Regions from separate parts of the Micromonospora sp. AKA38 genome, predicted to be linked through region 2. Evidence: predicted binding sites of a transcription regulator. Region 2 holds the regulator's gene; the other holds the start of a gene.
The links. The regulator HrcA, encoded in region 2, represses chaperone genes, less so after heat shock. The targets are predictions, from matches to a motif close to GGTTNGCACNCTCNNNNNGAGNGTGCNAACC.
Positions count from the first base shown of each region.

Region 1: the regulator HrcA is predicted to act here: its motif matches at 1,312-1,342, upstream of groL (chaperonin GroEL).

Region 1 covers NZ_BNEI01000003.1:1,499,273-1,503,739, reverse strand. Annotated here, with positions in the region: gene TPA0908_RS15570 (hypothetical protein) at 1-1,264, shown strand, start outside; gene groL (chaperonin GroEL) at 1,539-3,161, shown strand; gene TPA0908_RS15560 (hypothetical protein) at 3,236-3,454, opposite strand; gene TPA0908_RS15555 (GNAT family N-acetyltransferase) at 3,518-4,444, opposite strand.
Region 2 covers NZ_BNEI01000003.1:600,925-605,391, forward strand. Annotated here, with positions in the region: gene TPA0908_RS11235 (16S rRNA (uracil(1498)-N(3))-methyltransferase) at 1-42, opposite strand, end outside; gene dnaJ (molecular chaperone DnaJ) at 44-1,186, opposite strand; gene hrcA (heat-inducible transcriptional repressor HrcA) at 1,258-2,283, opposite strand; gene TPA0908_RS11250 (DUF4870 domain-containing protein) at 2,492-3,169, shown strand; gene hemW (radical SAM family heme chaperone HemW) at 3,212-4,435, opposite strand; gene TPA0908_RS11260 (enoyl-CoA hydratase-related protein) at 4,455-4,467, shown strand, end outside.

The sequences.
Region 1 (4,467 bases), 900 kb from region 2:
CACACCTGACGTCCCGTCGGGCTGGTCCGCGCCGGGCTCCGACCCGGGGGCGCCGAGCCTGCCCGGTACCCCGCCGCCCGGCTGGCCCGCCGCGCCGGCTCTCCCGCCGGGCGGGTCCGCGCCGGGCTCCACGCCACCCGCCGGCTGGCCCTGGCCCGCCGCCGGGCCGGCGCACCCGGGCCAGCCGATGCCCGGCGTGCCGTATCCGGGCCAGCCGATGCCGGGCGTGCCGTTCCCGGGTCAGCCGATGCCGGGCGTGCCGTTCCCGGGTCAGCCGATGCCGGGTGCGGCGTTCCCGGGTCAGCCGATGCCGGGCGTGCCGTATCCGGGTCAGCCGATGCCGGGTGCGGTCTACCCCGGGCCGCCGATGCCGGGCGCCGCGTATCCGGGGCACCCGGGGTCCGGGGTTTGGTATCCCGGTCTCGATCCGCAGGACCCGCTGGTGACCCCGCCGTACGCGGGCGTCGGGGGATGGTTCGCGCGGTGTGCCGGCGCGGTGCGGCGGGGGTGGCGGCAACTTCTGCCGATCATGCTGCTCACCCAGGGCGTTCCGGCGGCGGTGATCTCCGTACTCTCGCTCTTCCTGGTTCCCACCGACGAGATGGCGACCGGCCCGGACGGCGCGCCGGTGCTGCCGGACGGCTACCTGGAGCACGTGTTCGTGTTCTACGGCGCGGTCCTGTTCGCCGCGTTGGTCTTCGGTCCGCTCCAAGCGCTCGGCTGGGGTGCGGGCACGTGGGTGGTCGCCCGGCAGGCGGCCGGCGAGCCGGCCGGCCTGGGCGGGGCGCTCCGGTACGGCGCGCGTCGCGCGCTCGGCCTCTGGGGCTGGACGATCGTCGTCTCGCTGCTGATCACGGTCGGCGCCTGTCTCTGCCTGCTGCCCGGCATCTACGCCGGGTTCGCGGTCGCGTTGTTCGGGCCGGTCTACCTGTTCGAGCGGCAGGAGCCGGTCGGGCGGGCCTGGCGGATGTTCCACAACCGTTTGGGCATGGTGCTGGGTCGGGTGGCGCTGGTGGCGTGCGCGCTGGTCGCGGCCGCCGTGCTGGACGCCGTGGTGGGTGCGGTGAGCGGCGCGGCGTTCGGCACCGATCCGATGGCCGGGCCGGGTACCGCGGTCGGGGCGGTGACGTTGGCCGTGGTGGGTGCCGCGCTGGCCGCGCCGGCCTATCTCGCGCAGCTCGTCGGGCTGGTCGCCGCGTACGCCGAGCAGCGGGCCCACGAAGGCCCGGTGAACGCGGCCCGGCTGGCTGCGGAACTCGGCTGAGCGGTGCGGTCGTGCTTGCACTCGGCTAGGGAGAGTGCTAAACAAGTCATTGGCACTCGCGTACGGTGAGTGCCAATGGTCGGGGCGGTAGGGCCACGGCCGCGCCGGTGCCCCAGGGGTGCCGGAGCGGAACGGGGCCGGTCGTCGCGGGCTGTCCGGCCCGACCGAGGAGGACGTCGTCGTCGCCAGGTGGCGACGTCCCCAAGGTGCGTACACCAGACGGCCCATCCGGGCATCCCGGGTGGCCCGTGAGTGTCCAGGAGGACAACGCCGTATGGCCAAGATGATCGCGTTCGACGAAGAGGCGCGCCGCGGCCTCGAGCGGGGCATGAACCAGCTCGCCGACGCCGTGAAGGTGACGCTCGGACCCAAGGGCCGCAACGTCGTGCTCGAGAAGAAGTGGGGTGCCCCCACCATCACCAACGATGGTGTGAGCATCGCCAAGGAGATCGAGCTCGAGGACCCGTACGAGAAGATCGGCGCCGAGCTGGTCAAGGAGGTCGCGAAGAAGACCGACGACGTCGCCGGTGACGGCACGACGACGGCGACCGTCCTGGCCCAGGCTCTGGTCCGCGAGGGCCTGCGCAACGTGGCCGCCGGTGCCAACCCGATGGCCCTGAAGCGGGGCATCGAGGCCGCCGTCTCCAGCGTCTCGGAGGAGCTGCTCAAGCTCGCCAAGGACGTGGAGACCAAGGAGCAGATCGCCTCCACCGCCTCCATCTCCGCCGCCGACCCCAGCGTTGGCGAGATCATCGCCGAGGCGATGGACAAGGTGGGCAAGGAAGGCGTCATCACCGTCGAGGAGAGCAACACCTTCGGCCTGGAGCTTGAGCTCACCGAGGGCATGCGCTTCGACAAGGGCTACATCTCCGCCTACTTCATGACCGACCCGGAGCGTATGGAGGCCGTCTTCGACGACCCGTACATCCTGATCGTCAACAGCAAGATCTCGTCGGTGAAGGACCTGCTCCCGATCCTGGAGAAGGTCATGCAGTCGGGCAAGCCGCTGCTGATCATCGCCGAGGACCTGGAGGGCGAGGCCCTCGCCACGCTGGTCGTCAACAAGGTCCGGGGCACCTTCAAGTCGGTCGCCGTCAAGGCGCCGGGCTTCGGTGACCGCCGCAAGGCCATGCTGACCGACATCGCCATCCTCACCGGTGGCCAGGTCATCAGCGAGGAGGTCGGCCTCAAGCTGGACGCCGTCAACCTCGACATGCTGGGCCGCGCCCGCAAGGTCGTGGTGACCAAGGACGAGACCACCGTGGTCGACGGCGCCGGTGACGCCGAGCAGATCCAGGGCCGGGTGAACCAGATCCGGGCCGAGATCGACAAGAGCGACTCCGACTACGACCGGGAGAAGCTGCAGGAGCGTCTGGCCAAGCTGGCCGGCGGTGTTGCGGTGATCAAGGTCGGCGCGGCCACCGAGGTCGAGCTGAAGGAGCGCAAGCACCGCATCGAGGACGCCGTCCGCAACGCGAAGGCCGCCGTCGAGGAGGGCATCGTCCCGGGTGGTGGCGTCGCGCTGGTGCAGGCCGGCAAGACCGCCTTCGACAAGCTGGACCTGGCCGGCGACGAGGCGACCGGCGCGCAGATCGTCAAGATCGCGCTGGACGCCCCGCTGCGGCAGATCGCCGTCAACGCCGGCCTTGAGGGTGGCGTCGTCGTCGAGCGGGTCCGCAACCTCGACCCGGGTCACGGCCTCAACGCCGCGACCGGCGAGTACGTCGACCTGCTGGCCGCCGGCATCATCGACCCGGCCAAGGTGACCCGTTCCGCGCTGCAGAACGCCGCCTCGATCGCCGCGCTGTTCCTCACCACCGAGGCCGTCGTGGCGGACAAGCCGGAGAAGACCCCGGCCGCCCCGGCTGGCCCGGGTGGCGGGGAGATGGACTTCTGAGTCCAGCTCCACCCAGTACGCCGAAGGGGGGGGCGGGCCGCGTCAGCGGTCCGCCCCCCCCTTCGGCGTCCGCGTCAGGTGGGCAGCGGGCGTTGGTTGCGTCGCTTGTGCGCCCGGTCGTACGGCGGCAGCAGCCGCCTCGGCTCGTCCACCGGTTGCCGGGGCTCCTCCACGGCCGGCTGGTCCGCCGCGTCCTGTTCGGCGTCGCCCACGTCGAGCCGTTCGGTGGGCAGCTCGCCGCTCGGGCGCCGGCCCGTCGCCGGGTCGTCGGTCCGTTCGTTCTCCGTGGTCATAACGGGCCTCCTCTGCCCCTCGAACGGTAGGGGCCGGTCGACAGGCGTGGAGGAGGAACGGCGTTATGCCCCGTTGATGGCTTTCCGGTAGAGGAAGAAGACGCGCTCGATCCGGGCCCCGACCGCGTTCGAGTAGAACGGCACCGGGCCGACCCAGCCGATCTGCGCCTCGGTGATCCCGGCCGCCGCCTGGTCGCGGAGGCAGCGGCGCAGCAGCACCCCACCGATCCCGGAACCCTCGGCCGCCGGGGCGGTGCCCATCGGCCCGAACCAGCTCGGCCGCGCCGACCCGTACGCGGCGAACCCGAGGATCTCGCCGTCCCGCTCGGCCAGGTGGGTGCCCGCGTCCGGGCGGCCCATCGAACCGGCCAGCTCACCGTCCCAGACGCCGCCGAACGTGGCGCGGGCGAACGCTTCCAGCGCCGGCAGGTCCGTGGGTACGGCCCGGCGTACCGTCACGCCCCGCTCGGCCAGCCGCCGCTCGGTGGCCTCGGTGGGGCGCAGCGCCGCCGACCCCTCGGTCAGCGTGGCGGTCATGTTCCAGGCGGTCCGGTCCTGCCGGTACCCGAGCCGCAGCGCGGCGCAGACCGCCGGCGTGTAGCGGACGTCGATGCCCGGCCACGCGTAGTGCGGCGGGTTGCCGGCGAGCAGCACCTCGGACGCGCCGAGCGCGGCCAGCCGGGCCTCCGCGCCGGCCAGCAGCGCCGCGCCGATCCCCTGGCGGCGGTGCGTCGGGGACACCGCGACCAGGTCGACGTGACCGAGCCGCGAATCGGTCACCGACCGGGACCCGACCAGCACCCCGACCAGCGTGCCGTCGCGGACCGCGCCGAGCAGCAGCACCGGCCGGTCGGCCGCCGCCCGCACCGCCAGCGTGGCCACCACGGCCGGCGCCTCGGCCGCGTCCTCCGGCAGGTCCAGCGACCGCCGGCAGAGCGCGACGACCTCGGGCAGGCGGTCCGGACCCAGCTCGATGATCTCTACGTCCATGGTCGCCGACCCTAGGCTATTCC
Region 2 (4,467 bases):
ACCGGCGGGCAGCGCCTCGACCAGGAACAGCGGCGCCGACACCTCAGGCGTGCCCGTTGAACGCGTCGCGCATCCGGGAGAAGAAGCCGCCCTGCTTGGTCAGCTCGGCGACCTCCTCGCCGCGGGTCTTGGCGAAGTCGCGCAGCATCCGCTCCTGGTCGGCGTCGAGCTTGGTCGGGGTCCGCACGTCCAGGTGGACGTAGAGGTCACCCCGGCCGGTGCCGCGCAGGTGCGGCACGCCGCGGGCGCGCAACCGCATCGTGCTGCCGGGCTGGGTGCCGGCCTTGACGTCGACGATCTCCTCGCTGTCCAGCGTCTTGATGGTCAGCCGGGTGCCGAGCGCGGCGGCGGTCATCGGCACCGTGACCCGGCAGTGCAGGTCGTCGCCCTTGCGCGAGTAGACGTCGTGGGTCCGCTCGTGGATCTCGACGTAGAGGTCGCCGGCGGTGCCGCCACCCGGGCCGACCTCGCCCTGCTGGGCCAGCCGGATCCGCATGCCGTCCTCGACGCCGGCCGGGATCTTGACGGTCAGCGAGCGGCGGGTCCGTACCCGCCCGTCACCGGCGCAGGTCGGGCAGGGGTGCGGGATCGTGGTGCCGTAGCCCTGGCAGACGGTGCACGGCCGGGCGGAGACCACCTGGCCGAGGAACGTCCGCTGCACCGACTGCACCTCACCGCGGCCCCCGCACGCCTCACAGGTGGCCAGGTGGGTGCCGGCGGCGGTGCCGGCGCCGGAGCAGGTGGTGCAGAGCACCGCGGTGTCGACAGTGATCGGCGCCTCGACGCCGAACGCGGTCTCGTTGAGGTCCAGTTCCAGCCGCAGGATCGCGTCGGCGCCCGGCCGGGTACGCGGCCGGGGACCCCGGCTGCCGCCCGCCGCGCCGCCGAAGAACGCGTCCATGATGTCCTGGAAGCCGACGAACGGGCCGGCGCCGCCCGGGCCACCCGCGCCCGCGCCCCCGCCGCCCGGGGCGAGCGGGTCGCCACCCAGGTCGACGATCTGCCGTTTCCGGTCGTCCGAGAGGACCTCGTACGCGGCGTTGATGTCCTTGAACTTCTCCTGTGCCTCCGGGTCCGGATTGACGTCCGGGTGGTACTGCCGCGCCAACTTCCGGTAGGCACGCTTGATGTCGTCGTCGGAGGCGTCCCGGCTCACGCCGAGAATTCCGTAGTAGTCCCTGGCCACTGCGTTCGGTGTCCTCATGTTCGTCTCGCGTCGCCGGTCGCCGGCCGTTCCCGGCCGTCGGCCCTGACTGGTCAGTTCTGGGCCAGCAGTTCGCCCACGTAGCGTGCCACGGCCCTCACCATGGCGATATTGCCGGGGTAGTCCATCCGGGTGGGCCCGAGCACGCCGAGCCCACCGACGATCGTGGCACCCGGGCCGTAACCGGTGCTGACCACCGAGGCGGCCCGCAGATTGTCGATCTCGTTCTCGTCGCCGATGAGCACCCGGGTGGTGTTGCTCGGCTCGGTCTCGCCGATCAGCTTGAGCAGCACGACCTCCTCTTCGAGCGCCTCGAGGATGGGGCGCAGCGAGCCCTGGAAGTCGAGCAGGCCGCCCCGGGTGAGGTTGGCGGTGCCGGCCAGCGCGATCCGCTCCTCGTGCCGCTCGACGAGCGTCTCCAGCAGCACGGTGGAGAGCGTGGTCATGGCCGGGCGCAGGTGCGGCGCGGACTCCTCGACCAGCGCCTGCACCAGCGGGGGCGTCTCGGCGAGCTGGCTGCCGACCAGTTTCTCGTTGACCAGCCGGCGCAGGTCCGTCACGTGTTCGGCGGGGACCGGGGCGGGCAGCTCGACCAGCCGCTGCTCGACCCGCCCGGTGTCGGCGATCATGACGACCATCAGCCGGGTGGTGGAGATCGGCACCAGTTCCAGGTGGCGCACCTTGGAGCGGGCCAGGCTCGGGTACTGCACCACGGCCACCTGCCGGGTGAGCTGGGCCAGCAGCCGGACCGTGCGGTGCACCACGTCGTCGAGGTCGACGGCGCCGACCAGGAAGCGCTCGATCGCCCGGCGCTCGGCCGGGCTGAGCGGCTTGACCCGGGAGAGCCGGTCCACGAAGAGGCGGTACCCGCGGTCGGTGGGCACCCGGCCGGCGCTGGTGTGCGGCTGCCGGATGTAGCCCTCCTCCTCCAGCACCGCCATGTCGTTGCGCACGGTGGCCGGTGAGACGCCGAGCTGGTGGCGCTCGACCAGGGCCTTGCTGCCCACCGGCTCCTGCGTGGCGACGTAGTCCTCGACGATGGCGCGCAGCACGGCGAGCTTGCGGTCGTCGAGACCCATCTCCCCACCTCCTGACGCACCTCGGCCGGGTGACGCGCGGCATCCGGCGGGCAACTGGCACTCGACTGTAGCGAGTGCCAGTCTACGTCGGCACCCCCGCCGGCGCGATGATCAGCGCCGCACCCCGGGTGCGGTCCGCCGGGGTCGGGCGGCGCGTCGGGCCGAACAGCCCTGGTGCCGCTTGCCCCCGGGACCTACCGTGACGTCCATGACTGAACCTCCTCGCCCTCCCGGAGCGGGGGACCCCGGCCCCCAGCCCGACCCGTTCCCGCCGTCGGCGCCGTACGGCTCCTCGCCGGCCGACGAGCCCCCCACCGCACCACTGTCCGGGGCGCCGGGCGGGGGCGGCTATCCCCCGCCCGGCGGTTATCCGCCCCCGGGCGGCCAGCCTCCGCCGGGCGGCTACCCCCCGCCGGGCGGCTATCCCCCGGCCGGTGGTGACACGCCGGGCTACGGCGCGCCCGGCGGTGGCGCCCCGGGCTACGGCGCGCCGGGCGGCGGCTACCCCGCCGGCGGCTCCTACGGCCCGCCGGCCGGCTACGCCAACAACGACGACAAGACCTGGGCCCTGGTGGCGCACTTCGGCGGCGCGGCCGGGATGCTGATCGGCGGCGGCGTGCTGGGCTGGGTCGCGCCGCTGGTGGCGCTGCTGGCCCGGGGCAACCAGTCCCCGACCGTCCGGGCGCACGCGGTCGCCGCGCTGAACTTCCAGCTCATCTGGTCGATCATCGCGCTGGTCGGCTGGATCCTCACCTGCATCCTGATCGGCCTGGTGGTCGGCTTCGGCGCCATGATCGTCGGCATCATCTTCGGCATCCTGGCCGGCGTGAAGGCCAACGAGGGGCAGCTCTACCGCTACCCGATGTCGGCCAGCCTGATCAAGTGACAGCCGCCGGCCGGTCCCGCACGGCGGGGCCGGCCGGACCGGTCAGGGCAGCAGGTCGCGGACCACGCCGTCGGCCAGCAGTCGACCGCGCAGCGTGAGCACGGCGCGACCGTCCGCGTACGCGTCGGCGTCCAGCAGCCCGCCGGCCCGGGCCCGCTCGGCACCCACCCGGCCGGCTTCGTCCAGCACGACAAGCGGCAGCCCGGAGTCGAGCCGCAGCCGCAGCATCACGTCCTCCATGTGCTGCTCGTCGGCGGTGAGCCGTTCCCGGGCCAGCGCCGGCGAGGCGCCGCCGGCGAGCCGCTCCGCGTACCCGGCCGGGTGCTTGACGTTCCACCAGCGCACGCCGCCGACGTGGCTGTGCGCCCCCGGGCCCAGGCCCCACCAGTCGGCGCCGGTCCAGTAGAGCAGGTTGTGCCGGCACCGGGCCGCCTCGGAACGGGCCCAGTTGGAGACCTCGTACCAGGAGAAACCGGCCGCGTGCAGCGCCGCCTCCGCGGCCAGGTAGCGGTCCGCCGCCACGTCGTCGGAGGGGTACGGCAGCTCGCCCCGGCGCATCCGCGCGGCCAGCCGGGTGCCGTCCTCCACGATCAGGGCGTACGCGCTGACGTGGTCCACGCCGGCGTCGACCACCTGGGCCAGCGAGGCGGCGAAGTCGTCCGCGGTCTCCCCCGGCGTGCCGTAGATCAGGTCCAGGTTGACGTGGTCGAACCCGGCGTCGCGGGCCTCGGCGGCGGCGGCGGTGGCCCGGCCCGCGCTGTGCCGCCGGTCGAGCACGGCGAGCACGCCCGGGGCGGCGGACTGCATGCCCAGCGAGATCCGGGTGTAGCCGGCCGCCCGCAGCGTCTTCAGCGACTCCGGGGTGACCGACTCGGGGTTGGCCTCGGTGGTCACCTCGGCGTCGGCGGCCAGCCCCCAGGTGCGGTCGATGGCGTCCAGGATCCGGGCCAGGTCGTCGGCGGGCAGCAGGGTGGGTGTGCCGCCGCCGACGAAGACGGTGTCCACCCGGGGCGGCGGGGAGTCGCCGAGCACCCGGCCGGCGAGCGCCAGCTCGGCCAGCACGCTGTCGGCGTACGTCTCCCGGCTCACCCCGCCGCCCAGCTCCGCGGCGGTGTACGTGTTGAAGTCGCAGTAACCGCACCGGCTGGCGCAGAACGGGACGTGCACGTACACGCCGAAGCCGCGGGCGCCGACGGCGCGGCGGGCGGTGGCGGGCAGCGACCCGTCGCGCGGGACGGGTTCGCCTTCTGGAAGGACGCCGGGCATGGCCACTAGTGTGCCCGGCATGACCTCTCCGG